DNA from 3 places in the Eubacterium limosum genome. Region 2 is predicted to be linked to each of the others. Evidence: riboswitches for the same ligand, from Rfam matches in the RefSeq annotation. Region 2 holds a riboswitch; each other region holds the start of a gene.
The links. Region 2 has a riboswitch for molybdenum cofactor ahead of B2M23_RS13650 (ABC transporter substrate-binding protein). Riboswitches for the same ligand answer to the same signal wherever they lie in the genome.
Positions count from the first base shown of each region.

Region 1 (9,845 bases), 1.4 Mb from region 2:
AGTTTAAAAATCTGGCAAACATTTTATTTCTGGGCTTTGGCGCATCGGCACTCTGCTTCGTCACCTGGAATCTGGCTGTCAAGCTGCTGGGTCCAGTCAAAACCAGTGTGTATATCTACATGGTCCCGGTTATTACGGTTGTTACCTCTGTCATTATTCTGCATGAGCACGTTACTCTTCCGGCCGTTTTGGGCATTGGACTGACCATCGCCGGCCTGTTCCTTTCAGAAAGCCGACTTGATTTCAAACGTCAGAAAACAATAAATAAAAAGGAGGAGCTGCGCGACTAAGCACACAGCTCCTCCTTTTTTCTATATTAACACTCAACCTTGATCTGTTCCATAACCCTGCCAATGGCATCGTGGATCGCCAGATCAGCCTCTGATTCTCTGGCAGTGACATCCTTATTAATAACTACCAGATTCTTTCCTCTAAAATAGTCGATAAAGCTGGCCGCCGGATAAACAACCAGGGATGTTCCGCCGATAATCAACGTGTCTGCTTCGCTGATTGCCTGCACTGCCTTTTGGATGGTATCCGAATCAAGCGCCTCTTCATACAGTACTACGTCTGGCTTAATCATTCCTCCGCAGGCGTCGCATTTTGGTACTCCCTCAGTATTTTTGACATAGGCGGCATCAAAAAACTTTCCGCATTTCTGACAATAGTTGCGGTGAATGCTGCCGTGCAGTTCATAAACAGTCCTGCTGCCCGCAGCCTGGTGCAGGCCATCGATATTTTGTGTCACCACGGCTTTAAGCCTGCCGCATTTTTCAAGCTCTGCCAGCTTCATATGGGCAGCGTTTGGCTTAGCATCCAGAAACATCATTTTGTTTTTGTAAAAATCATAAAAGGCTTCTGTATGGTTGGCGAAAAAGCTGTGGCTCACCACCTGTTCAGGCGGATAACGGTACTCCTGCATATAAAGGCCATTACTGCTGCGAAAATCGGGAATCCCGCTTTCTGTTGAGACACCTGCGCCACCAAAAAAAACAATGCTTTTACCCTCATCAATAATTTTCTGCAATTGATCAATCTGTTCCATGGCTAAAACCTCTTTTTTATTTTTAGTATATCACACTTTATGATAAAAAAATCAAACATTTCTGCTAAAGCAATGATAAAATCAGCCTCCGCCACTGTATAAGCGCCTTGAGATATGGTATAATAACCACATTTTTAAAATACAACTTTTGTCAGGAGACTGCTTTATGAAAAAACAAACCATTGGCTTTGCCGCTCTGGCAATGCTGCAAAAAATATTGAGTCTGGCCTGTTTTTTAATTGCAGCCGGCACGCTGGGCTGTATACGTGGCTGGATTTATTTTATTTTATATCTGATTGTCATGGCCGCCACGCTGGCTGTCTTATTACACCGTAACCCAAACGCTCTGTCATTTCCAGAAAAAAATGCAGAAAAGGCTGTCGGGATTGATATCACCCTTCGCAATTTTTGCAGTCCTTTGGCTTTTTATGGCATATATATTGTCGCTGGGCTGGAAACCCGATTTCACTGGTCTTCGCTCTCTCAGCCAGTTGTGGCTGCCGGACTCGTCCTCAGCGCCATCGCCAACCTGCTGATGTCCTGGGCGCTGCTTTCAAACAAATATTATGAGACGGATACGCCCATGCTGAAGGATGCTCAGCCTGTCGTCTGTACCGGTGGTCCTTACCATTTTGTAAGACATCCCGGCTATCTTTTCATGAGCTTCTGGGCCATCACTGTCGCGATGATTTTTGGCTGGGCCACAGGTATTGTGTCTGCTGTCATTGTCCTTCTGCTGATCCTGAGAACCTATTATGAGGATAAGTCGCTGCTGGCCTCTTTCCCCGGCTATGTAAGCTATGCCCAACAGGTAAAATACCGATTAATTCCGTTTGTCTGGTAAACATAAAACCTGTATGCAGACCAGTTATTTTGTTATCTCGACGGTCTGCACACAGTTTTTTTAGCATACTTTTACAAAATCCACGTCGCTAAGCCTTCTTTGCGGGGCGCCGCCTCAACCTCTTCAGCCTTATATCCAAAAACTGCTGCGGTTGACGGTTTGTATCCTCCGGGAATTTTCAGATCTTTTTTGAGCTGTTCTCCCTCCCGCGAAAAAAAGGACAGCAGGATAAAATAAATCCAGCAGCTGCTGATGTCCATTGATTCTGCGGCCAGAAGCATGTTTTCCATGGCGGTAGAGCAATCGTAGTCCAGACCAACATTTTCTTCTGAACTTGAAACGACAATGAGTGTCGGCGCGCCATAGAGGCAGGCAAATTCCGGATCATTTCCTAAATCTGCCAGATGGCCGCCAAGCTGTTTAGCGGTTTCTTTTGCAAGACTCTCCATCCGGTTAAGCATCTTTTTATTTTGGATGACCGTAAAATTCCATCTCTGATCTCCTGCATTAGGCGCATACATGCCTGCTTCCAGAATGGTTTCAAGCTCTTCCCTGGCAACCTGATCTGTTCGGTAACTTCGGATGCTCCTTCGCTTTAGAATCGTCTGCAGTGTTTCGTTTTTCATTATTATTCCCTTTCTCCACTAAAATAACTGGCTACAGCGTGATGTCGCTTCTATCCTCATAAAGCGGCAGAATGAGCCGCATTGAGAATAAACCGTTTTCCGCTTTATATTTTAACAAACCGCCATACCGTCTGGCAAAGGCCGAAATGCTCTGTGTTCCAAAGCCATGATCCTCTGCCTGTGTTTCCGGATAACCCGTTTCTGCATTAAACAATATCTTGCCTGTATAGGTATTGGTAATCTCAAGAAACAGCTGTGATCCTACCGGAGAACATACAACACCGATTTTCCGCTCATCAGAGCTGTCCATTTGATGGCAGGCGTTAATGGCGTTTTCAATGCCGTTGGCGAAAACCAGGGATATCTCCTCACCGCTGATGGGGAGCTCTTCCGGAAGATCAACTTTTATGCTCACCTCAACACCTGCATTTTCAGCCATCTGCCCATAAACAGACAGTACGGCGTTCAACACTTCATCCTCACAGTAATAAACCGCCGGGCGGCTGATTTTCTCAATGGTACTATTCATAGAAGCCAGGAGGGCCAGCGCCTCATCGTCACGCCCTGTCTTGATACATACAGTCAACGCACTGGTAAGATGCCTGAGATCATGCTGAAAAATTCTGAGATTCTCCTCGCTCTCAGCAATGCCCTGCATGTGTTTTTTGAGGGATGTCACCTGAAGCTGCATGGAGGAAAGCTCCCTCGTGCTCTGAAAATAGCTGTTTTGCTGCTTAAGGATCGTATAGATGGTTCCATTATATAAAACAATAGCGACACAGAGACCACTGGCCGCCGGAATGTTTTCGGGCCGTTCATTTAACGGCGCAGGATAGGAAGCGACATTTAAAAACGAAAGCAGCAGGCAAATAGGGATCAACGACAGGCGTATCCAACCTGTTTGCAGCTGTTCGAGTGTCTCAAGAAGCGGATTCCGGATAAATTTTATGATTACCAGTATTATCACCAGAAAAATCAATACCTGATTTAAAAGCTGACCGATACCATTTGGCATATACGGTGCTAAGATACCGCAGAACAGATCCTGGATCGCCACAAAGGTACACGACATAAGAAAGGAGAAAAAGGTCCTCGCATCATTATAACGGGACAGGATAATATTAAAACCAACAGCAATAACAATATGCAGCAGACGAAACTCCAGATCATTCAGAGTATATGGCAGCCTGAGCTCCATTAAAATATCAAGAATAATGACTCCGAGTATTCCCGCTCCGGTAATCAGAAAGGTTTTGGTTTTTGAAAAACGCCAGTTTGATAAAAGCAGGAAGTAGACAATGCCAAAGGGTGCGGTAATAATAATTTTCCATAAACTGAGTGCATCCATGTCTGTTTCCTCCCCTTACTTTTGATTCTATTATAACGAAAAAGAGTCCAAGATGCAAAGTGAATCCGTCACTGCATTCAACCAGCATTTAAAATGGTCATACCATTTATCCTTTAGAAGGCAGCGCATTGTCTTCCCACGTCAAAAAAACGGTGACTTCCTGAGCACCGTTTTTCTCTGTTTTTTTATTTTGCTTTTCCCTGCTCAGCCACTTTTTTCATTCGTGTTTCAATGATGGATTGGTCTCCCAGATAATAGTGGTCTGTCATATTAAAGTCATCGTCAAATTCATAGACCTGAGGAATACCGGTTGGAATGTTGACGCCCATGATCTCATCCTCTGACAGGTTTTCAAAGTATTTGACCAGTGCCCGGATCGAGTTGCCATGGGCTACCAGAAGAACACGTTTTCCCTCCAGCATATCCTTTTTGATCACATTTTCATAATAAGGGATGACACGGGCGATGGTATCCTTCAGGCTTTCTGCCAGAGGCAGCTCGCTTTTTTCCACATTTCGATACTGTTCCTGCAGCTGCGGATTTCTGGGGTCATCCGGTTCAAGGGCCGGGGGACGGACATCGAAGGAGCGGCGCCAGATTTTGACCTGTTCCTCTCCGTATTTCTCTGCTGTCTCCGCCTTATTCAGGCCCTGCAAGGCACCATAATGGCGTTCGTTAAGCTTCCAGTTCTTTACAACCGGCAGCCAGGCACGGTCCATGGTATCCAGAACCACATTTAAGGTATCCACTGCTCTTTTTAAAAAAGAGGTGTAGCAGATATCAAAATCATAGCCCTTCCCCTTTAACATGTTACCAGCGTCTGCAGCTTCTTTGATACCTTTATTCGATAAAATTACATCCGTCCATCCTGTAAACAGGTTCAGGCGGTTCCATTCACTTTCACCATGTCTTAAAAGTACAAGCTTCATCTTTATCATCTCCTGTTCTTTTAAATAATTATACCCAAAAGTCTCTGAAAATTGCATATTTTTCAAAAATGATTCCTTTTTATACTCATTATTTTCACAGCAGAGATTTATTCCTATCTTTATCTAAATTTTATTTTAGAATCAAGTTGAAGTCCCTGGTATTATCAACTATAATTGACATACAAGCAATAAAACATCAATTTTGATAATTATAATATCTGAGAGGGAGAGCTAATATTATGAGATTAATTACCCGTTCTGATTTCGACGGCCTTGTCTGTGGCGCACTGCTCAAGGAAGCCGGAATCATTGATCATTGGAAATTTGCCCATCCTAAAGACTTACAGGATGGCCTGGTTGAGATCAACGAAGATGACTGTCTGGCAAACGTCCCCTTTGTGGAGGGTTGCGGCCTCTGGTTTGACCATCATTCCAGTGAGTTTGAGCGCAACCAGCTTGAAGGCAAATACAAAGGTGAAAGCCGTATTACACCATCCTGTGCGAGAATTATTTATGAATACTATGGCGGTGAGGAACGTTTTTCACACTTCAATGAAATGCTGGCTGCAGTCGACAAGGTAGACTCCGGCAATTTGACCATTGATGAAATTCAAAACCCTGAAGGTTGGATACTGATTGGTTTTTTAATGGACCCGAGAACCGGGCTTGGACGCTGGCGTAATTTTACCATCTCCAACTACCAGCTGATGGAAAAGCTCATTGATGCCTGCCGCACCATGTCCACTGATGAGATTCTAAACCTCTCGGATGTCCAGGAGCGTATCGAAATTTATTTTGAGCAGACAGCCAGGTTCAAGGAAATGGTAAGCAAATATACCCGTACCGATGGTGATGTTATCATTTCTGACCTGCGTGGCGTAGACCCTATTTATACAGGGAACCGATTTCTTATTTACAGCATGTACCCTGAACAGAACATCTCAGCCTGGATTGTCAGTGGCAAAGGCGGACTGGGCTGTTCAGTCGCTGTTGGCTATTCTGTTTTAAACCGGACCTCCGATATCGATGTTGGCAGTTTAATGCTGAAATACGGCGGTGGCGGTCACAAAGCGGTCGGTACCTGTCAGTTTAAAGACGAGGAAATCAAAGACAAGCTGCCTAAACTGCTGAATGAGCTTGTGAACCCTTAATCGAAATTTACCTTTCTATAACCCCCGCTTCTGTCACAGGACCGGGGGCTTTTATTTTTTCTTCTTTAAAACGTTATCAAACCATGCTATAATGGATTTATTGAACAAACTCTGATGGCCTTAACCTAAATACAGGCTTCCAAAATCACCTGTCCATGGTTTTGCCACGATAGGGTAATGCTGGAAACGGCTTTACCTTCCGTATTTGAAAAGGAGTAAAAAATGAAAAAAAAACTGCTATGTATGATTCTGGCCCTTACTTTGATTTTAAGTGTGACTGCCTGCAGCCCTAAGCAGGACGCCTCATCCGACAAAACCTTCGGCGAAATCAAGGTCACAGACGCCATTGGACGCGAGGTTACTCTTACCGCACCGGCGACCAAGGTGGTGGGAACACATAATCCATCCCTAAATACCGCAGTTGTCATTGGCGGCGGCGGAAAGTACATTGCCGGCTTTGGCAACAAGGACATGGCCCGTGGCCTGTATGAGGAAGTAATCGACGGATACAATGACCTTCCCCAAATTGGTAAGGGCAAAGACATCAATATGGAAACCGTTATGGAATTAGGCGCAGACCTCGCTATTCTGCCTGAGCGTTTTGCCAGTCAGGCTGACCAGTTTGCCGAAGTTAATGTTCCTGCAGTGGTTGCCCTCCCCAATGATGAAAGTTTTGACACAGTCACGAACTCTTTAAAAATTGTGGGAAAGGCTCTGGGTGAAGACAAACGGGCTGAAGAGATCACTTCCTTTATCGATGATAAAATCAACAACATCAGCAAAAAGGTAGGTGCTGCTTCAGAAAAGCCATCCATTTTGTTTTTAGGCGGCACCAGCTCTCTCACTGTTGCGCCTGACGCCATGATTCAAACTTATATTATCGAAAAGGCTGGCGGCACCAATGCGGTCAGCGGTCTGGACAAAAAAGGTGAATTTGCCGATGTGAGCATTGAACAGATTGTAGGCTGGAATCCCGACATCATCTGGGTACCCTCCTACGCCAAATATAAGGTGGACGATATCTTGAATGACCCAGCCTGGACCAGTATCAAAGCGGTTCAGAACAAAGCCGTTTATGTTTTTCCATCCTCCCTGGAGCCGTGGGACTACCCCACTGCCTCCTCTGTACTGGGTGTCTGCTGGGCAGCCAATAATCTCCACGGAGATCTTTACAACTCAGATGATTTTATGAAGGATGTCGATGCCTTCTATCAGATGGTCTATGGCAAAACCTTTACCAAGGAACAGCTTGGGCTTCAATAAGCATTGAGGTCTTCCGGGCTGGCGGGCTTTACGATTGCCTGCCGGCCCTTTCATTTTATCTGCTATGAAGAACACAAAACATCGACATCTCATTATTATACTGACGGTTATATTGCTCACGCTCATTGTTATTGCCTGCTGTGTGGGGCGCTATACAGTTAATCCCAAGGATATGCTCCATGCCATCCAGACTAAAATGACAGGCGTGCCGGGGAATCTGGCTATGGAAAACGTCTTTTTTGTCATTCGGCTGCCCCGTGTCATTGCCGCGGTCAGCATCGGCGCAGTGCTTTCACTCTGCGGTGCGGTTTATCAGGGCATTTTCAAAAACCCGCTGGTATCACCGGATTTGCTCGGCGTTTCCAAGGGTGCCTGTGTCGGCGCGGCACTGGCGATTCTTCTGGGCGGCGGCATGCTTGCGCGCCAGCTGTCTGCCTTTGCCTTTGGCATCATCGCCATGCTCATGACCATGACCTTTCCAAAGCTTCTGCGCAACCAGAGCAACCTTGTCCTGGTGCTTGCCGGTATCATCACCAGCGGCTTTATGGATTCAATCCTCGGACTTATGAAATTCACCTCTGAAAATGATACGGACCTCACCGCCATTGTTTTCTGGCAGATGGGCAGTCTGTCTTCCATAAAAGTTCATGAAATTCTCTCTGTGCTGCCTGTCTTTGCTGTTGGTGCACTTATCCTGCTGAGCCTCTCCTTTCGGATTAATATCCTTTCCTTTGGCGACATTGAAGCCCAGAGCCTTGGGGTTAATGTCAAGAAAATCCGATGGGTCATCATCCTGATCGCCAGCCTGCTGACAGCTAGCGCTGTCTGTATCAGCGGAACCATCGCCTGGATTGGGCTGATCATGCCCCATCTTGCAAGAATGCTGGCCGGTTCTGACCATATTAAATCTTTACCGGTAACCATGCTGATGGGCGGCATTTTTCTTCTTCTCATTGATACCATTGCGCGGACCGCCACCTCTCTGGAAATTCCGCTTTCGGTTTTGACAGGACTCATCGGAGCCCCCTTCTTTGCCTGGCTTTTATACCGGCAGAAAGCAAAGGTGAGCTGATGAAGATACAGATTGAAAACCTGTCTTTTTCTTACGATGAATCCGCTCCTCTGCTAAAAAACATTGGCTTTACCCTTAGCTCTGGCCGTGTAATTTCCATCCTCGGGCCAAACGGAGCAGGGAAAACGACGCTGCTCAACTGTATTGCCGGTCTGTTTAAGCCCGCAGAGGGCAGCATCCTCATTGATGGAAGAGACATGGACTCGCTCACCCACCGGAAGATTGCCAAAATAATCGGTTATGTGCCACAGATCATTGTCCCCACCTTTTCCTATTCTGTTCTGGATTATGTGGTGACAGGCTGCGCGCCTCACATCGGTACCTTTGAACGGCCAAAGCAGATTCATTTTGACGCTGCTATGGCCGCGCTTGAAAAAATGGGTATTACAGCACTCAAAGATAAGCCCTACAACGAGATCAGCGGCGGTGAACGGCAGCAGGTCAGCATTGCACGGGCCCTTGCTCAAAAGCCATCCTTCATCCTGATGGATGAGCCCACCTCCCATCTGGACTACGGCAATCAGATTCAGGTTCTTAAAACGATCCGCTCAATGGCTTCTCAGGGCTACGGCATTGCTCTGACCACACACAATCCAGACCATGCGCTGCTCCTGGGCGATCAGCTGGCTGTTCTGGAACGTGATGGTACCTTTACCTTTGGCGACTGCAAAGAGGTATTAACCGAGCCATTTCTCAACCATCTTTACGGTATAGACCTCCGGCTTGAGGAAATCACTTCCGTTGGCCGCCGGGTCTGCTTTGCACCAAAACTATAAAATGGAGGTTTACCATGAATCCAAAAAAATTACTGGAAGAACAGCTTAAGCTGGAGGAAGCCGGGCGACCTTACGCGGTTGTCACGATTATCCGGGCTGATGGCGCCGTCCCCAGAAAAAGCGGTAAAATGTTGGTAACTGCGGATGGCAACAGCATCGGCACCATTGGTGGTGGCAGTTCAGAGCTGCTGGCCATACAGGATGCCCAGGCATGTATCCGCTATGGAGAAAACGCCATTAAGGATTATACCCTGAACAACGAAAGCGGCATGGTCTGCGGAGGTGACTTCTCGGTGTTTATTGAGGTTGAAAACCCAAGACCGCGTCTGATTCTCTGCGGCGCTGGCCACGTTGGGACTGCCCTTATGAAAGCAGCCCGACTGGCTGGCTTTGATATCACACTGGTTGATACCCGCGGGGAGGACCAGATCGGAGATGCCATCTTGCTGTCAGATACCTACGTACCCGTTGAGGACTTCTATAAAGGGATGATGGCTCTGACGATTCCCGCCGGGGCTTTTATTGTCATTACCACCTATGGTCACCGTTTTGACAAAGAAGCGCTTGCGGCAGCTCTTACTAAAAAAGCCGCCTATCTTGGGATGATTGGCAGCCGTAAAAAAATCGCAGCGGTTTATGAAAAGCTTCGTTCTGAGAGCTTTACCAATGAACAGCTGGAAGCCGTCTATGCGCCCATCGGCATGGATATTGGTGGTGAAACGCCTGAGGAGATCGCCATCTCTATTATCGCTGAAATGCTGGCAGTCAAATATAAACGAAGTGGCGTACAT
Region 1 covers NZ_CP019962.1:4,331,213-4,341,057, forward strand. Annotated here, with positions in the region: gene B2M23_RS20345 (DMT family transporter) at 1-290, shown strand, start outside; gene B2M23_RS20350 (NAD-dependent protein deacylase) at 317-1,045, opposite strand; gene B2M23_RS20355 (methyltransferase family protein) at 1,212-1,889, shown strand; gene B2M23_RS20360 (nitroreductase family protein) at 1,961-2,515, opposite strand; gene B2M23_RS20365 (sensor histidine kinase) at 2,547-3,863, opposite strand; gene gpmA (2,3-diphosphoglycerate-dependent phosphoglycerate mutase) at 4,049-4,792, opposite strand; gene B2M23_RS20375 (DHH family phosphoesterase) at 5,032-5,943, shown strand; molybdenum cofactor riboswitch at 6,041-6,175, shown strand; gene B2M23_RS20380 (ABC transporter substrate-binding protein) at 6,166-7,206, shown strand; gene B2M23_RS20385 (FecCD family ABC transporter permease) at 7,271-8,278, shown strand; gene B2M23_RS20390 (ABC transporter ATP-binding protein) at 8,278-9,054, shown strand; gene B2M23_RS20395 (XdhC family protein) at 9,069-9,845, shown strand, end outside.
Region 1: linked by a shared signal. The riboswitch ahead of B2M23_RS20380 (ABC transporter substrate-binding protein) and the one ahead of B2M23_RS13650 (ABC transporter substrate-binding protein) in region 2 are both predicted to bind molybdenum cofactor.

Region 2 (9,845 bases):
TTCTTGCTGGATGGATTCGTCCGTCAATAATCAGTTTTTCCAGTGACAAACGGGCTACTTCACGCCGGATCGGATCAAAACCGGAAAGAATAACGGCTTCCGGCGTATCATCAATGATCAGGTCTATGCCCGTCAAGGTTTCCAGTGTACGAATGTTACGGCCTTCACGGCCAATAATACGGCCTTTCATTTCATCATTTGGCAGGTTGACCACGGTAATGGTATTTTCTGCCACATGGTCTGCCGCACAGCGTTGAATGGACTGCGCGATCAGCTCTTTGGCCTTTTTGTCTGCTGTCGCTTTGGATTCTGCCTCGATCTGGCGGATCATTACCGCCGCTTCGGCGCGGGTTTCCTTGGCAACATCATCCAGTAAAATCTGTTTTGCTTCCTCAAAGGTCATGCCTGAAATACGTTCCAGTTCCTTGACCTGTTCTTCATAGAGGCTGTCCAGTTTTTCCTGTTTCTTATCAAGCTCTTTGTTTTTTCTTTCGAGCTTGTCCTCATTGCGCTCGAGATTCGCCGCTTTCTTATCCAGGTTTTCTTCCTTCTGGATCAAACGGTTTTCCGTTTTCTGGAGCTCGGCGCGTCTCTCGCGGTTATCTTTTTCAATGGCTTCCTTTAAAGCTAAGGATTCCTCCTTGGCGTTAAACAGCATTTCCTTCTTTTGGGCTTCGCCCTCTTTGACTGCATCGTTTACGATTTTCTTGGCTGTTTCTTCAGCACTATTTATCTTGCCCTCAGCAACGTTTTTTCGGATAAAATACCCAACGCCAAAGGCAATGACTATACCAACGATTAAGCATATAGTTAATATGTCTATAACATTCACCTCCCTAAAGTAAATATTTTGTTATTATTGTTTTTTTAGACACTCATTATAAAGTCTATTTTATACTTTTTTGAATTTAGTGTCAAGAATCAATGCTATGTTAGAAGTTTATATTTTACCGCTTAAGTACAACTTAAACAAGCCGGCCCGCAGGCCGGCTGTGTACACGTACACAATATTGATAGATTTGTTGAGCTCCTTAAGCAAATCGATGAGCCGCTGGGTGATCTTCCACTTTGAGCTGAGCGCATCGGGAAAATCCGGGTTCTGGTGGGCCGGGTTGATGGAGTTGCCCAGAATCAGATCGAGATGGGTGCAGTGGTTTACCAGCAGATCTGCCAGAATGGACGCGCCGTTATTTCCCTCAAAGACTTCATGACCCCGGCGCTTGTGGATATAATCCTCAATGATATTGACTGTTTCCTGGATGGTCAGCACCCCTTCGGTCACAAGGTCAATGGATTTCATACGGCCAACCGGCGGTACCCGTTCCGACATGGTGTCAAGATCAATATCGATCTTCTCGTCGTACTCCCGCGACACAATGTTGCTGGCGGTGCCGCCGCACACTACCTTTGTGCCTTTGGCTTCGTCCAAAATCTCCCTGATCATCTGGTCTTTGGTGCGGTCCAGAGGAGGACCTGAGAACAACGTCACATACTGGTGCTCCTCGGCCTTCATCACCACAACCGTTGTGTCGTCACCGGGCTCGCCGCCGTACAGGTCGTTGCAGGTCTCTATCATCCGCATGGAGATATCCTTTGAGGTGACCATTTTCTCATCATAGGTGCGTGCCAGAAGATAGTCGGCCGCGTCCTCCCACTGCCATCCGAAATTGAGCAGGGTTCCCACCCCGGCGTGGATCACGCCGTCACTGAAAAAGCCGAGAACATCATTCTCCTCAATTTTCATGGTGGTTTCGTAGATCTGTTTGCCCTGGAACTCGATGGGGTGGCGCTCAAGCTCTAATATTTCCCCGTCCCGGATGTAGACAATGGGCGGATTGTCAAACTCAACAATATAAAGCCGCCGGGTCTTCCAGTAAACCTGGACGATGGTAAAGGTCGAGTAAGCCAGTTTCCGAACCTGGCAGACCGGGAGGGTGGCCTCCAACGTCTCTACCACATCCTTGAGCGACATTTTATCCTCCAGCATAGTCGCCGCAATGGTGGAGGTCATGGTCGCCAGGATATTGGCCTTCACACCGCTTCCAAGCCCGTCGGCCAGAACAACGATCACGCTCTCATCGTTGATGCGGATTTCCACATTATCACCGCACAGCTCCTGATGGTGCTTATTGATGCTGTCATGGGCAATATCGACAAAAAAAGCCATTATTGTTCTTCCTCTCTTGTTCCTACAACCTTTTGCAGCCGGGTCAGTGTAACTTTGGTTTCGGCAGTGGTTTCACCCAGCAGCTCTGCGATTTCATGGGCGACACGCATCTGCTTGTCGATGACCTTCTGGGCCATGTCCAGGGTTTCTTCCTGCATTTTCTGGTATGCCCGTTCCTTTTTGATCTCTCTGGAGATGTCCACAAATATTCCCATGTACATCTTCTGTCCTGGGATATAGGTCAGAATTTCCATAAAATGGATATTGCCGCGGGTGTAGAGTCCCCGGCCGCTGTAGTAATTTCCCTCGACATTGTCCAGCTTTTTGAACGGGTTGTAGTCAAAGACTTCAACGAAATTTTTGTGCAGCACATCGGTTTTGGCGGTCTTGAACAGCTTTTCGGCCGCCCCGTTAAAATCAACAATCCTGAAATCCTTGTCCAGCACCGCGATGGCGTTTGGTGTCGACGCGATAATCAGATTAGAGATGGCCTCGTTGCGGTTGCGCATAAAGGGCAGGCACATGTCTAACTCCGCCATGCCGCAGTAAACTGCCGCGGCTTTTTCACGGCAGCTGTCATAACCGCAGGTACCACAGTTCAGCTCATCCTTCGGGGTGAACTTTCCTGTCTGCCGCAGAATTTCTTCAATGGCTTCCTCCGGCACACCCGCAAAGGGGTCCTTCTTCTCAACAGCGAAGCCACGGCTGAAATCCGGCGCCTGCTCAGCTGCTTCCGGGTCTTTGCGGGCATTATTATTAATGTAATCTGTCACACGCTCGATCCGCTCATACTTGACCAGAGGGCTGTGGGTATTGCCCGGGCCGTTGACACAGCCCTCGACGCAGGCGTTCATTTCGATCCAGTACTGGCCCTCCAGCTTACCGATATCATCCAGAAAGTCACGGCAGTTTTTGAGGCCATCAATTTTTATGACCCGCCGGACGCCCTGCACGCCTGGTATACTGGTTTTTTCCACACCTCCGGCCAGCGGATAGAACCGCGCCACATTACAGCCAGCCGCGTCAAAGCCGCCTGTAGGCATATCGGATACATTAATGCCTTCTTCCTTAAACCACACATCCAGCTCATCAAAGGTCAGCACTCCGTCGATGATCGGCCTGGCAGCGTCGACGGCTTCCATCTTTTTTGAGATGCAGGGCCCTGCGAACACAACTTTCGCGTTGGGATACTTTTCCTTCAGCATCATACCGTGAGCGGTCATGGGAGATACCACCTCGCTCAGGTATTCCACCACATCGGGATAGTATTTTTCAATCATCATGTTAACTGTCGGACAGGAGGTTGTGATCACATGGCGTTTTGTCCCCCAGTAATCCTTGGCATAGTATTTTGAGACCTGCTCTGCCCCAATGGCGGTCTCCTCAATCACTGTAAATCCCAAAGCCCGGAGTCCGCTCAGCACCTGCAGGGGGTCTTCTGCATTAAACCCGGCGGGAAAGGACGGCGCCAAACTCAGAACCACCGGCCCTTCCTCCAGCCACTGCCTGATGCTGTCCACATCGCTGGCCACATATTTGGCATTCTGCGGACAAATCCGAAAACAGTTACCGCAGCCAATACACAGGTCCTCAACGATCTGAGCCTGATTGTCCATTAGCTTAATGGCCTTTACCGGGCAGTATCGGATACATTTATAGCAATTCCGGCAGCTTGCCTTTGTAAAATTAATGACACCCATTATTTCCCTCCATTATCTGGTCAAACAGCTGGTCCACGCCCTCTGGCTTAACCGTATAAATATGATCGTCAACCTTGACAGCCACCCCGTCGCTGCAGGCGTCCAGACAGAAGGTACCCATCAGCTCCACTTCATTTTCGAGGCCCCGTTCGGCCACCAGCTCCTTGAAGCGCTGTACCACCTGATAGGAACCCTTGACATGGCAGGCACTGCCAATGCAAATATGTATTTCTTTCATTTTTTACTCCTCAATATTGTTCTAATCCCTGTGTTTTTCTGACAGATTAATCCTAGCACGCCTGACAGCCCTTGTCAATTAGTACTGCCGCTTGAATTCTTCGCCATTTTCTGTTAAAATAGTCATATCGAAATCGTTTTAAAGATTTATCTATCCGAATTTTTTATCCTAAAGTCAATCCATGGATTCAAAATCGTCAGAGTGCAGCGGGAAACGGCTGTGCTTTCCAGTGTGAGAAGGATAGTTGGTAAACTAAACGTGCGGTCTGCGTTTATTTCCTCCTCGCAAATTACAATGGTATAGAAGATTATTCTTTTATATATTTAATTTTCATTATCAAGGAGGAAGAGAAATGAAAAAAAAATTGACACTGGTTCTGGCCGCGCTGCTGACTCTGGCCATGGTCATCGGCCTGGCAGGATGCAGCAGCAACAATACTGCTAAAACCGAAAAGCTGGAGCCAGGCTCCAACGGTGAAATCATTATGGCCACCACGACCAGCACACAGGACAGCGGTTTGCTTGATGTGCTCCTGCCCAAGTTTGAAGAGGAAACCGGCATTGCCGTAAAGGTTGTGGCCGTTGGAACTGGTAAAGCCATTGAAATGGGCAAAAACGGAGAAGCCGATGTGCTTCTGGTTCATGCAAAATCTCAGGAAGAGGATTTTGTCAAGGAAGGCTATGGCATCGAACGTTTTGACGTTATGTACAATGACTTCATTGTTCTGGGCAGTAAGGATGACCCGGCAAAACTGAAAGAAGTCGCTCCAAACGACGCGGTAAAAGCCTTCCAGACCATTGCTGAAACCCAGTCTGAATTTGTATCCAGAGGCGACAAATCCGGTACCCATACCAAAGAGCTGGGCCTGTGGGAAAAAGCAGGCGTTACCCCGGCAGGACAGCCCTGGTACATCGAATCCGGCTCTGGCATGGGCGATACCCTGAAAATGGCCAATGAAAAATTAGCCTATACCCTGTCTGACCGCGCTACCTGGTTAAATATGAAGGATAATCTGGATCTTGAGGTTGTTGTGGAAAAAGACGATAACCTGTATAACCAGTACGGAGTCATTGTCGTCAATCCTGACAAGGTCAGTGCTGAGCTGAATACCGACGGCGCCAAAAAATTCCAGGAATGGATTTTAAGCGACGAAGCGCAAAAGGCCATCGCCGATTATAAAATCAATGGCGAACCAACCTTTGTGCCAAACGCCAGCAAATAAGCATTAACTGAATTTAGAATTTGTCAGCGTCCGTTTTTCGGGCGCTGATTTTGAATTGACAGACTGACGAGGTTTCCTATGGATTATATTATCAATGGCTTCATCGAGGCCTTCCATCTGCTGATCTCCGGCGACCCGGAAATCTACCAGATTGTCGGGCTTTCCTTATACGTATCCTTCTCCTCCACCATTTATTCCACCGTTCTCGGCGTGCCCCTGGGCATCCTGCTCGGCATTAAGGAATTCAGGGGAAAGCGGATCGTATCCCGGCTGCTCTACACTTTTATGTCTTTTCCGCCGGTCATCATCGGCCTGTTCACCTCACTGGTACTCGCCCGCTCCGGCCCCTTAGGGCATTTAAAGCTCATGTACACGCCCACCGCCATGATCATCGCCCAGGTGATCCTCGTTACGCCTATTATTATGGGCATTGTGTTTAACGACACCACCGTCAACGGCCAGGTTGTGGTAACCATGGGAAAAACCCTTGGGGCTGGCGGCCGGGATATTCTCTTCCTGCTGATCCGGGAGCTTAAGGCCAGCATCATGATCGCTTTGGTCACCGGCTTTGGGCGGGCTGTATCCGAGGTCGGCGCTGTGATGATCGTGGGCGGCAATATCAAAAACTATACACGGGTCATGACCACCTTTATTGCCATGAACAATAACATGGGCGAATACGCGGTTTCCATCGCCATGGGCATTATTCTGCTGGTCATCTCCTTTGTGACCAATTCAATCCTGTACAAATATATGGTAGGAGATCCTTATGCAAATCGCGATTGATAAACTCACCAAAACTTATCACGGAAAAACCGTCCTGTCACTGGACAGCCTGTGCCTTGAATCCGGGAAAATTCACGGGATTTTAGGCCCTAACGGTTCGGGAAAAACCACGCTGATGAAATCTGTCGCCGGGCTTCTCGCGCCCACCAGCGGCGCCATCACCTACAACGGCCTCCCCGGTGATGAAGCTGTGCTGAAAAAGCTGACTTATGCCAGCCACACCCCCTACCTTTTTGCCATGTCGGTCTATGATAACATCGCCTACCCCCTGAAAATACGCAAGTACGGAAAAGCTGCTGCCGCTCCCATCGTCGAGGGGCTGCTGCAAGAATTTAAAATCGAGGAGATCGCAAAACAGAACGCCAAAAAGCTTTCCGGCGGCGAATCCCAGAAAACAGCCCTGGCCCGCGCGCTGTCCTTTTCACCGGATACCCTGCTTCTGGATGAACCCACCGCCAACATTGACCCTCAGAGCCTGAAAATTATTGAAGCCGCGCTGATTAAAAGAAACCGTGAAGCCGGACTGACCGTTATCATCATCACCCATAACCCAAGCCAGGCCTACCGCATCTGTGACACCCTGAGCTTTATGGATTCCGGCAGGCTCCTCTTTAACGGCAGTGTCGAAGCTTTTAAAGCCTCGGACAATCCGGTCATTCAGGATTTTATCACCTTAAACTAAAGGGCAGCCGCCCTCAGGAGGAACCAATGAACCAGCAAGCCAGTACCCGCGATAAAGATTGGAAAAAACGGATCATCCTCTTTTTAACCAGCCAGACCGTTTCCCTGCTCGGCTCTTCACTCACCCAGTATGCCATTATCTGGTATGTCACTCTGACCACCACCTCTGGGATAATGCTGACCATTTCCACACTTGTCACCTTTATTCCACAGGTACTGATCTCCCTCTTTGCCGGCGTGTGGGCAGACCGATACAACCGGAAATATCTGATTATCTGCGCCGACGCTCTGGTTGCCCTGTCCACACTGGGGCTGGCTTTCAGTTTTTTCGTGGGCTACCGTGAGTTATGGATTATCTTCCTGGTATCTGCTATCCGTTCGGTCGGCACTGGTATCCAGACCCCTACCGTCAACGCGCTCATTCCGCAGATCACGCCCAAAAGCATGCTCATGCGTGTGACCGGCTTTAACGGAAGCCTCCAGAACATGACCATGATTGTGGCTCCGGCAGTCAGCGGCGCCCTGCTGGCCACTGTGTCTGTGGAATCGACCTTTTTCATTGACGTTGTCACTGCCATCATTGGTATTTCTCTGCTTTCTTTCCTCAAAATTCCACCCCACAAACGGGCTGAGTCTGCCAAGGACACGGGCACTGTTTCCGATTTAAAAACTGGCATTCTCTACGCTTACCGGCATTCTTTTATCAAGGTGCTGCTTATTTTTTATGCGCTGCTCATGTTTTTAGTGACACCCACAGCCTTTTTGACGCCCCTCCTCATTGCCAGAACCTTTGGCGGGGAGGTCTGGTATCTGACTGCCAACGAAGTCATCTACAGTGTCGGCGCCATGATCGGCGGTCTCCTCATTGCCGCCTGGGGCGGCTTTAAGAGCCGTGTAACCACCATCATGGTCTTCAGTACCCTGTGTGGTATCTTCAGTCTTGGGCTCGGTCTTTCACCAGTTTTTCTTGTTTTTTTAGGGTTTATGCTCTTTGTGGGCTTAACCGTTCCCTTTATCACCGCGCCCATCACCGTCCTGCTTCAGGAACGGGTGGAGGAAGCCATGCAGGGCCGTGTTTTCAGTCTTGTCCAGATTATGGCCGCCACAGCCTTTCCGATCGGCATGACGGTCTTTGGTCCCCTGGCGGATATGGTTGACGTCCGGCTGATCATTATTGCTACTGGTATTCTTACCGCCCTGTGCGGCTTTGTCGTTTATCACAATAAAATCCTCCGTTCCCAGGAAAATTAGGCATTCAACTTTTAGAATTGACTTTTGTTTTAATAAACGCCTCTTATTGAAAACTTAAAAATCAACAGCTATATTTTTTGTTTGCAATTCTGTTACAATTGGATTTTCTTCTTTAAGAATTCGTTACATTTTAAGGAAATACGGTATGAAATAAGGTATAATATTTCCTACCAGCAGTTAACTGATCTTCATTATTTTACATTATTATGCTTAACGAAATCATTTCAGAAGGAGAATCACAGCATGAAAAAATTTATTCACAAATTTGTTCCTTCGCTTTTATGCGTCTGCCTATTGTTTGCCTATTCGCTGCAATTTGCACCGACCGTAAAGGCTGCGGAATTCTCACCAAGGACTGAAAAACCGGACTATTATTCTTATCCTTACAGCCAGTCCAGTGGAAATCCGTTTGAGCTAAACCCTTTGACGGGAGGTAATTGTACCTACTACGCCTGGGGCCGTGCCTACGAAATTCTGGGCTATCCCCTTCCAAACAATCGTGTGAACAGCAATCCTAACGGTTGGGGCAGTTTCCGCAGCAATGCGAAATATTTCTGGTCTGACAATAAAGAGCTTTACGACGAAGGCCGCGGCGGTTTTGCCTATGGGTCTGAACCTGCTGTAGGCGCCATTGCCGTATGGGACGGCTCAATAACCAATGGCTGGTGCGGCCATGTGGCTGTTGTTGAGGAAGTCAACGGCAATGAGGTTATCACCTCCAACTCTGGCTGGAGCTATCGTGATTTTTATATGGACTATGACAATGCCAACAGCATGGGCGGCAATTTCTTGGGTTATATTTATCTGTTAGACAATGCAGATCCTGAGCCAACGCCTCAGCCGACTCCAGAACCAACCCCAGAACCGACGCCTCAGCCGACTCCAGAACCAACACCTGAACCGACACCTCAGCCGACTCCAGCGCCAACACCTGAACCGACGCCTCAGCCAACTGCTCAGCCGACTCCTGAACCAACACCTCAGCCGACTGCAGCACCAACGCCTGAACCAACCCCTCAGCCAACGGCAGCGCCAACCCCAGAGCCAACACCTCAGCCAACTGCTCAGCCGACTCCTGAACCCACGCCTCAGCCTGAAAAAGTCGAGGCAACCGCAGATGTGGATGGCACTCAGGTAAAGGTCTCCGCGGACAGCAAGGTTCTGCCAGATGCGGAATTAAAGGTTTCATCCGTCAGCGATGAAGTTAAAAACAAAGCGGATCAGGCAGTGAAGAACAAACTGGATCCAGAAGCCGAAATTCTGGAAATCCTGGATATCAAGGCCGTTGATAAAACCACAAATGAAGAAAAACAGCCAGAAGGCGGAACTGTTTCCGTTGAGCTTGATCTGAATGAAAAATACAAGGATAATGGCGATATCAAAATCGTTCATTTTGATGACAGTAAGGATGAAGTAAATGTTGTTGACAATGCTGTAGCAGACAAAGACAGCAAAACCGTATCCTTTGAAGCACCGCATTTCAGCTACTACGCAGCTGTCAAAACACCGGTAGCAGCAACGGATGTCAAGCTGTCCAATGACTATCTGAAAATTCAGCCAGATGCCAGTACCACTTTAAAAGCAACGGTCAAGCCCGTAAATGTCACCAACGCCGATGTTACCTGGAGCTCCAGTGACGCAAGCGTCGTAACGGTTGATGAAAACGGCAAGGTTACGGCCATCAAGGAAGGCACCGCATCCGTTACCGCAACAACAGCCAACGGCAAGACCGCAACCTGCGAAATCGAAGTAAAAGCACTGGATTCAAACGAAGGCGCTGGCACCACCCAGACCTACAAT
Region 2 covers NZ_CP019962.1:2,909,944-2,919,788, reverse strand. Annotated here, with positions in the region: gene rny (ribonuclease Y) at 1-832, opposite strand, end outside; gene B2M23_RS13665 (PP2C family protein-serine/threonine phosphatase) at 941-2,167, opposite strand; gene B2M23_RS13660 ([Fe-Fe] hydrogenase large subunit C-terminal domain-containing protein) at 2,167-3,867, opposite strand; gene B2M23_RS13655 ((2Fe-2S) ferredoxin domain-containing protein) at 3,854-4,105, opposite strand; molybdenum cofactor riboswitch at 4,246-4,363, shown strand; gene B2M23_RS13650 (ABC transporter substrate-binding protein) at 4,458-5,327, shown strand; gene B2M23_RS13645 (ABC transporter permease) at 5,406-6,113, shown strand; gene B2M23_RS13640 (ABC transporter ATP-binding protein) at 6,097-6,795, shown strand; gene B2M23_RS13635 (MFS transporter) at 6,822-8,045, shown strand; gene B2M23_RS21455 (Ig-like domain-containing protein) at 8,289-9,845, shown strand, end outside.

Region 3 (9,845 bases), 1.4 Mb from region 2:
TCCAGATTCATAGGCATTTCCATGGCGTTTCGCGGCATCCGGATATAAACAGGCCCTTTGCAGGCTATAGCCTTTCTGAGCGACATTTCTACCTCATAGCCGTCGCCAGGATTAAAAATCACCATATTCGGCACTGTTTTTAAAATCGCCATATCCTCCAGCGCCTGGTGTGTAGAGCCCAGATTAGAATGAGACAGACCGCTGCTTGAGCCAATGATCTTTACGTTCATGTTCGCGTAGCCCACGTCATTCCGGATCTGTTCAAAGCACCGCATACTGATAAAGGGTGCGATCGCTGATACCACAGGCACTCTGCCGGATTCCGCCAGACCGGCGCAAATACCGATGGCGTCCTGCTCGCTAATCCCAACCTCTAAATATTGTAAGGGCAGCGCGTCTTTAAAAGGGTTCATGCCTGAGCCCGCACCAGAATCACAGGATACTGCCATAACGCGTTCATCTGTTTTTCCAATTTCCAAAAGCACTTCGCCAAAGACATCTCTTGGGTTTAACTTTGTTCCTGCCATTATGACCACCCCTTTGCTTCCTGATAGCTGTGTAAATCTTCCAATGCCTGTCTGGCCTCCTCAGAATCCTTCCCAGGATTCCAGTGGTGATACTTCACATTGTTTTCCGCAAAGGACATTCCCTTGCTCTTGATGGTATTGGCAATAACCATTGTTGGCTTTCCTGCCTGAGCAGGCGTCTGTTCAAAAATATTCAGCATTGCCGCCACATCATGGCCGTCCACAATCTCTACCGCCCATCCAAAGCTTTTATATTTTTCCGCAAGATCTGCACTGTTGAGCACCTCTTTTGTTGTACCGTTGATCTGCAGGCCGTTTCGGTCGATAATGGCAACCAGATTGTCGAGCTTATGGTGCGCTGCAAACATTGCTGCTTCCCAGTTAGAGCCTTCTCCCTGCTCGCCGTCGCCCATAAGTACAAACACACGGTTTTCATGGTCTTTAAGCTTTGCGTCCAGAGCCATGCCGCAGCCAATTGGCAGCCCATGCCCCAGAGCGCCGGAGCTGAAATCCACACCCCGGAACTTTTTCATATCCGGATGACCCGGCACGATTGTCCCCAAATGATTATAGCTATGCAGTACCCGTTCACTCTCAAATCCCTTTTCAATCAGCGTTCCATACAGCGCCAGGCATTTATGACCCGCGCTCAGGATAAGGCGGTCTCTTTTTTCCCATTTGGGTTTGTTAACATCGACCTTCATCACTCCAAAGTACAGTGTCGCCAGAATGTCCGTACAGGACAGGGACGGTCCGGCATGACCATCACCATTCTCTATAATGGTTTTTACAATATCATTTCGGATATTAAACGCCTTTCTCTCAATTAATTCGATTTTATCCACAAGTAATTCCCCTCTCGGTCATCATTAGTGGTCATGACCAGTTAAGACTAGTATAGTTGCAGTGTAACCGTTTGTCAAGCCTTTTTGCCCCTCTTAAATTGTCTATATTTTAACGATTTTAACTGGTCATGCTCTTCTGAGACGTAATCTGGTGCTTTTTCTTTTAACCCGTCATGGTGTAAATTTTTAGGGAAATTGGTATTAATTTTTTAAGCTTTTTATTAAGAAAAGAGGACCGGCAAGCTTTGCCGGTCCTCTCAGAAATTTTTATTTAGCAGCAGCAATCCAGATCATTACCGCATTTACAATTTGACATTTTCTTTTGCATGATGGTTTTAACCAGTTCCTCCTGGCTTAATCCCGACCAGTCCAGCAGCTCTTTATTGGATGGATACTCGCCGCTCTTGACGATTTTTCCGTCCAGCATCACTGCCGGCAGGGCTGCTATTCCCTTCTCATCCATAAGCTGCTGGATCTCAGGCATCTCCTTATAGAGTGAAGGCTCCTGCATAGGGTTGTAACGGATAATGTCTTTTCCCGCTATTTTCAGATTCTCTACCATGGTGGTGATCCGCATGTATTCTTTATTACCCATGGGCTCACACTCGCCAGCATAGCACTGGATATCCGGATCGAAAATTTCTATATGATGCATCATTATGACACCTGCTTTCGTTTTTCTTTCTAAATACCCCAAAGCAACAGGCCGAAACGCTTTCTGAGTGTTCTTAAGGCTCACACTTTCCGCCAAACACTTCTTCCAGCTTATTGAGGGGAAAGGGTGTCCTCGCCAGCGGCTTGACCGCAATGGACATGAGCAGTGCTGGATTGTCATCTGCCGCAATGCGATTTGAACTGAGCACACCACACAGACGGCATCTGTGAATGATCGCCCACTCTCCATTTTTCCGAACCCAGACGCTCACCGGCTCCATAACACCATGACATAAGGAAGCGCGGTCCCCGGGCTTTTTATCGACATGGAGGCTTGACAGGCATTTGGGGCAATGGTTCCTGTGCTCACTGCCAGCTCCTTCCGGTGCGACGGGAGCACCACACACCTTACACACAAAGCTTTCTGTGCAGGCTGTACGCCTGTAGTCTGGCTTCTGCTGCGGCTTAGAAGGTTTTCCGCCCATACTTTGATAGGCGTCGTACCGTTCTCTTTCAATACACTCCTCCCGAAGCGCCTGCAGCACCGCACAGCCTTCCTCATGCGTATGCGTACAACTGCTGAACGCGCACTGATGAGCCAGCCGGGCAATTTCTGGAAAGGTGGTATTTTTTTCATTCTCTGCAACGGCCTGCAGCGCAAAATCACGAAAGCCCGGGGTATCAATAAGGCAGGTATTTTGGGGGCCGCACTCCATCTGGCTGCTGTGAGTGCCTGGAAATTTCACCGGGGTTTCCACTTCCTCCGAGAGCCTGCTCAGAATTTTATGGATCAGGGTCGATTTACCGCAGGACCGGTCGCCCACGACCACCCCTGTTTTGTTTGACACTTCCTCTATCATGGCTTCCATCTCAGCCTGCTCTGACCCGGCAAAGACCAGGTCTGCGGTTTGCCGATAAAGGTTTATTTTCTCCTCGAGCAGTTCCCTTTCCCTTTCACCCACCATATCCCATTTGCTGATCAAAATAATGATTTTAACTCCTGCCCGTCTGGCCGCAATAACAGCAGATTCCAGATAACCTGCCTGATGCCTGAAATACTCGGCTGTCACAACGGCTAAAAGATAGTGTACATTGGCCGCTATTAGTATTCTTTCTCCTGGCGAACGCCGGCTTCCCCTGAAAACCTCTGTTTCTCTTGGCAGCACTTCAGATAATTTATATGTATCGTTATCCACAGGGCTTATTGCCACACGATCTCCAACCACCAGCGCATTTTTCTCTGAAACCATCGTCTGTGGCAACAGGCAGGTCAGCAGCTTATCTCCAGCCAGAACCTGAGCCTGCTTATTCATTATTTTTACAACCATCGCCTTTATCTTATTTTTTTCTGCATCTTGTATCTGAATATTTTCTTTTACTTTTTTCTTTCTCATTTGTTTTCTCCAATCTGTTTTTCAGGAATTGCCCCTTTCCTGCACAAACATTATACATGCTCTTAAACTGGCACAACAACCGCCTTTATTTTTCTGAAATAAAAAAGCGCCGCAGGGCTTTTAGCTGCGGCGCTCTCATCACTGGTTTTCCAGCTTACATTTTGCAATAATTTTATGTATACTTTTGGGAGACAGGAAATAAATCTCCGAAAGGCGGGCGGCAGACATACCCTCTGTATACTGCCTGTAAATTTCCCGGTTTCTCAAAAGCGTTTCCTGTTTTCGATTGGTATTCTGCCCCCAGCCTTTTCTGTTTGTCTCTTTGCGGGGCACATATATGTATTCTCCGTCAATATAATCCTGAATTTTGTCAAGAAGTTCTTTTGGCAGCACGTCGCCTGCCTTGATATAGCTCATTATGCTCCTCCTAATTTATTTTTTTAGGATTAAGCAAGGGCTATACACATATCATTATTCTGATGTCATGCGATAGCCCCTGCTATGCACAACGATCCGATGCGTACTTCATAAAGCTTTCCCTTTCGTCGTAAATTTGAATACAAAAAGCCCGCGGCCAACACACCACACCTATAAAGGTGCAGAATGCTCCTGCGGGCAGTATAGATCAAATATAAAGCCGTACAACCGCAAAAGCCGTTGCACCGCCATGAGATTCGATAAGTTGAAGCAGTCTGTCTGGTATGTTTCTAAAAAGGTCAGCAAAACAAAGGAGTCCACCCCCATCATCGCTGTACCCTTTCAACTGTATTTAGTTGAGAACCCTGTAAACAGACAAAACCGACATCAACACACCTCTTTCAATCATTTTTCTAAATTATAACATCTGGGCCGTTTCTTGTCAAAACGCCTTAAATCTTGGCCGCAATACATGCCATCCGCTCTGCCTCCTCCACATAGACCAGGTGCAGGGCTGTGCGGTATACGGCACTCAGAGTTTCTTCACTCAATATATCGCCTACTGTGCCTGTTATCATGTGCCCGTCTCGGTCCAGGATGCCTGCCTTCCCTTCCAGCAAAATCGGCTGGTCCGGATTATGGGTTGTCATGATAACTGCGTAATCACGGCCGCACAGTTTTTTAATGAGCCGCATAATATTCAATTGATTGCCGTAGTCCAGCGCGGAGGTCGGTTCATCAAAAAGAATAATTTCCGGCTGCTGGACGATGGCTCTGGCGATACATGCCTGCTGCTTTTCACCACCGCTGATCTGAGTACAGAGACGGTGCGCGAGGTGTTCAATGCCGAGCAGCGCAATGGTTTCATCTACAATTTCGTAATCTTTTTTCTTTGGCGTCACCAGCATTCCCACATGCGCGGCCCTTCCCATAGCAATATAGTCCCTGACAGAGTAGCCGTAGGTTATTTCCGTAGTCTGGGGGACATAAGCAATTTTAAAGGCTGTTTCCCTGGAGCTCATTTTATCCAGACGCACACCGTCCACCAATATCTCACCGGTTGTCAGAGGCGTCAAATTTGCCAGGGAATTAAGGAGCGTTGACTTGCCCGCTCCGTTTGGGCCAAGGATGGTAAAAATCTCTCCCTTTTCCAGTGTGAATGAAATATCGGTAAAAACATTTTCCCTTGTGGGATAGGAGAAGCCTGCTTTTTTCACTTCCAGTAATGCCATATCACGCACTCATCCTTTGTTTGATCAATACCCAGGTAAAGAAGGGCGCTCCGATAAAGCCGGTTAAAATACCAAGTGGAAGCTCCCCGCCGGTAAGCGTCCGGGCCAGGGTATCAATGATGATCAGAAATCCGGCGCTGAGCAGTGTGGTAACCGGCAGCAGCCGTACGTTGTTGCTGCCCACCACCATTCTTCCAAGGTGTGGCATAACGAGTCCGATCCACCCGATGGTTCCGCTCATACACACTGCCGAGGCTGTCAGCACAGTAGAGCAGATGATGGCAATCCCTCTCTCAAAGCGCAGATTAACGCCCAGAGACCGCGCCTCATTATCCCCGAGAGATAAAATATTAATTCGCCACCGCATGATAATAAGCACTGCGCCGCTGATGATCATAATCGGCGCAATGGCCATAAGCGTGGGATAGGTAACCTTCGCGATGCTCCCCAGCTGCCAGTAGGTCATATCAGGCAGCTGAGTATCCGTATCTGCGATGTATTTTGTCAGACCAATGATCGAATTCATAAATCCGCCTACAATCACACCAGCCAGTACCAGCATCAGGGTTGAATTACGGTGCATCAGCTTAGGAATGGAGGTGGTGACAAACACTGTTAAAAGACCGCCCGCAAAGGCCAGCACCTGTGTCATTCCACTCCCCAGACTCATCAGGATTGCAACAGCCGCACCCACACAGGCTCCAGCGGAAACCCCCAGAAGATCTGGCGATACCAGAGGGTTTTTAAACATCCCCTGATAGGTGGCCCCGGCCAATGCCAGGGAACCGCCGACCAAAACAGCAGCCAGCACACGCGGGAGCCGCAGGTTGATAATAACATCATACATTGTCTTATCCCAGGTTGGTGTGATGGGGAATATCTGGGACAGCAATATTTTGACAGCCTGTACTACCGGTACATGATAACGCCCCACACACAGCGCTGTTAAAATAAGCGCAATAACAATAATCGCTGCCAGTGCCAAAACTAAACCCAATGGCCTGTCTTCTGGATTTTTCACCTTGTTTTCTTTTATATCTCTCGCCATACAATTTTGTCCTTTTATTTTCAAAAAAGCCGCCGAGCACTCGGCGGCTTTGACTGTTTATTCTTTCACATTATTTCTTTATGCCCCTTAATCCGGCTTAGCGCCCATCCGGAGCATTTTTGCCAGCTAAGATCGCATCCGCGTATTCATCTGAAAGATCATAGCCTAAATAATCTTTGTAGAAGGAAATGGTTTCCTTTTTCATGTCAATATCTTCGAATTTATCAGGGTATAAGGTTTTAGCCACCCAAAGTACCTGCAACGCAGACTCTGAACCAAAACGGTCCCACTGGAAGGTCCCCTGCGGGTTGCGGTAAACCTTACCGTCCTGAACCGCTTTCAGGTTTGCCAGTGACGCGTCGCTCATCAGGGCATCATAGGCATCTGCCTGTCCAGTTCCGCCAACAATGATCACATCCGGATTAATGCTCAGGAACTGCTCCGGTGTAATTTCCTTGCTCATTCCCTGAAGAATCCCATCTGTAGATAATTTGCCGCCAGCCATGGTCAGCCATTCTTCCTGCATTGTACCATTTCCAGTTGTTTTGTAGGGACTGGTGCCGCTCTGTCCATCGACATAGTGTACAACAGGTTTGTCTTCATCTTTTACATCTTTTAAGCGGTCCTGAACCAGCTTAATGTTCTTTTCCAGATACTCAACGTACTTGTCCGCCCGTTCCTTTTCGCTGGTTCCCAGTGCTTCACCGGTTTTTAAGACAGATTCTTTTAAACCGTCATAATTATTGAACATCATACAAGCAGCGTTAAGGCCGGCAGCGCGGTAAGCTTCGGCGTCCTCATCGCTAGAGGTAATAACCAGATCCGGTTTCAGGTTTAACAGCTCTTCAGCAGTCACGTCGCCATTTCCGCCGACTGTCTGTTTTTCCATAATGGCTGGATTAACGATCTGCATCCAGATAAAGCTTGGCTTCTGCAGGGTAGCCATGTAGGCAGTCTGCTTATCCTGCGCTCCCAGCGTAATCATAATCTGGTTGCTGGATGGCCAAAGGTTAATGACCGATTTCACTTCTGCCGGAACCGTTACATCAACACCCGACATATCAGTAATGGTGCGGTCACCCGCCGCATTGTCTGACTTCGCTGTGTCACCGTTGTTTTGTGAACAGCCAGCTGCAGTAAAGCTGAGAAGCACCAGCACTAACAGCACAGATAGGGCTTTTTTAAATTTTTTCATTTCTCACATCTCCTTCTTTCCCTATATTTTATATATAAAAAAGGGCATACTCCGTTTAAGAATATGCCCGTTTGGTATCAAACAGCTCAATTGCATTCTTCTCAAATACGGAAAGCGCAGGCGTTTCCCCCTACACTCATCGGTCCGCAGCCATGGGATTTCCTTTAGGCCTGTGGACTCGAATGCATATTTAATTTTACAGCTCCAGTTTTCCCGGTTTCCACCACATGACATAGGTTTCAGTCTCACGCCTGAAAGAGACGCCGCCTCCCGGTAAATCCGTAAGCCACTCATCCACGTTTTTCCTGAAAACTTCTTCCCGGTCTTCCGGTACTGGATGCAGGGTTCTCAAATCATTGTACGCTGCTTCCCGGCTTTCGTAATCGCAGTGAAAGCCATCTGTCACAATTTTAACGTTTGGGTTTACGCCCATATCGTAGAGCAGATTAAAATTCACATTATATCCAAGCAAACGGTTCATTGGAGGTATCGGCTTCAGCGCATCATCCACACCGTAAAACAAAGCATCGTGCACATGCTTCAAGCTGGGGTTTTTGGCCCAGCAAAGAATAAAGACATATTTATTTGCCAATGCATTCAGCTTGATAAGGTCAGCGAGGGCTGTTGTCCGTGACGCGATGACAATATCATGCTTTTCGATATTCTCACCGGGCTTTACATCATCCCAATTCAAAAGCCTGGTGGTCAGATTTGACACACCGGCAGCGTCAGCGTTTTCCTGGCACTTTTCCAGCATTTGCTGCGCCACATCCAGGCTCGTGACACTTTTCGCCATACCGGCGATCGGTACTGAGAGCCTGCCAGGTCCACAACCCACGTCCAATACTGTATCTTCCTTTGTAATAATCAAAGCGTCCAGCTGATTCTGTGTATACTCTCTTTCCAGCTGCGCCATTTTATTATACATTTGCGCAACCGACCCCCACATTTTAGCAGGATCACTATCCATGGGGCCTGCCTTAGCTGCTGGATGGCTTAATTCTGAAATTGCTGCCCAATTTACTAATCCATTCATAATTTCACCGCATTTCCTGTTTTACCGGATCATTTCTTTAGTTGATTCTGAAAACATTTACTTTTACATTTTATCGCTTTTTTTAAAAATTGTCCATACAGTTTCCACTAAAAACAATTTTTTACCCTACGTTTTCCATTTTCTAAACTTCTGTCATTTTCTCCAATACCTTGATGATCGTCTGGAAAATCTGATCATTAGAAGGCATACGGTTAGGCGCTCTGCCCTCCCCGTTTTCAACAAAAATACAGCCATCTTCCTTCAAAGTCTGGATATTCCGCTGCACGCTGGGCTTGCTATACATCATCGGATTGATATTATTTGCAAACACAATGGGCGCTGTGGTGGAAAGAATAGTCGTCGTCAGTAAATTGTCCGCTATGCCATTGGCTGCTTTGCCGATAGTATTGGCGGAGGCTGGAGCGATCAGCAGCAAATCAGACTGGTCGGAGGTTTTGTGCTCAGGATCCCATACCTTTGGTTCCTCAAACTGGTCGATTTCAACAGGATTCCCCGACGCGCGCCGCAGTGGAAGCGGTGTAATAAAATTAAGGGCATTCGGGGTTAATATCACCTTTACCTCTGCTTTTTCATTTCGCAGCATCCGGATAAGTCCAGTAATCTGGTCAACCGGCGTACACGCCGTAATCCCAATGGTTATGTTTTTTCCAATCAGCATTTTCATTTCTCCTGTAAACATTTAAATTTTCTTATTCATTATAGCACAAATAGATCTGAACTCATAAGCCGCTCTTAAATTTATATAAAAAAGACCCTTTCATATATAAAAGGGTACTTTATCATTATTTCCATTCACTCGTTCACTCTTTATTTTTTGTAAATATATGCATAATAGTAAACACAAGGCACGATTATGGCACCGCCGATAATATTGCCGATTGTGACAGGCAGCAGATTATTCACAAACATCTGTCCCCAGCTGACATCCGCACCCAGGAAAATCCCAAGAGGAATATAGGTCATATTGGCAACACTATGTTCAAATCCTGCAAAAACAAAAAGCATAATCGGAAACCAAATCGCAAAAATTTTACCGATCATATCCTTTGCCCCGGCCTGCATCCAGCATGCTAAAACAACCAGCATATTACATAGAATACCGCGGATAAGCGCTGCTGAAAAAGGCATCCCAACCTTTGCCTGTGCAACGGCCATCGCTTTGTCCAGCACTGCATCTGCATAAAGGCCGCTTTTAGCCAAAACAAAAGCCAACAGGATTGATCCGATTAAATTTCCTATATAAACAATCACCCAGTTCGTCAGCATTCCCTTGATGGTAATTTTTTTATCCATCAGGGCCAGTGTCATCAGGTTATTGCCCGTAAACAGCTCCGCACCGCATAATATTACCATCATCAGGCCTGCCGGGAAAACCGAAGCGCCGATAAACTTAGCAATCATGGCCTCACCTAAAGCGCCTTTACCAATGCCTGTCGCCAGCAAAAAACCATGGGCGCCAAAACCAATAAAAACACC
Region 3 covers NZ_CP019962.1:1,479,673-1,489,517, reverse strand. Annotated here, with positions in the region: gene B2M23_RS06925 (transketolase family protein) at 1-527, opposite strand, end outside; gene B2M23_RS06920 (transketolase) at 527-1,372, opposite strand; gene B2M23_RS06915 (arsenic metallochaperone ArsD family protein) at 1,644-2,030, opposite strand; gene rsgA (ribosome small subunit-dependent GTPase A) at 2,101-3,420, opposite strand; gene B2M23_RS06905 (CD3324 family protein) at 3,559-3,837, opposite strand; gene B2M23_RS06900 (ABC transporter ATP-binding protein) at 4,290-5,069, opposite strand; gene B2M23_RS06895 (FecCD family ABC transporter permease) at 5,071-6,117, opposite strand; gene B2M23_RS06890 (ABC transporter substrate-binding protein) at 6,215-7,312, opposite strand; molybdenum cofactor riboswitch at 7,391-7,508, opposite strand; gene B2M23_RS06885 (class I SAM-dependent methyltransferase) at 7,509-8,348, opposite strand; gene B2M23_RS06880 (flavoprotein) at 8,491-9,027, opposite strand; gene B2M23_RS06875 (formate/nitrite transporter family protein) at 9,177-9,845, opposite strand, start outside.
Region 3: linked by a shared signal. The riboswitch ahead of B2M23_RS06890 (ABC transporter substrate-binding protein) and the one ahead of B2M23_RS13650 (ABC transporter substrate-binding protein) in region 2 are both predicted to bind molybdenum cofactor.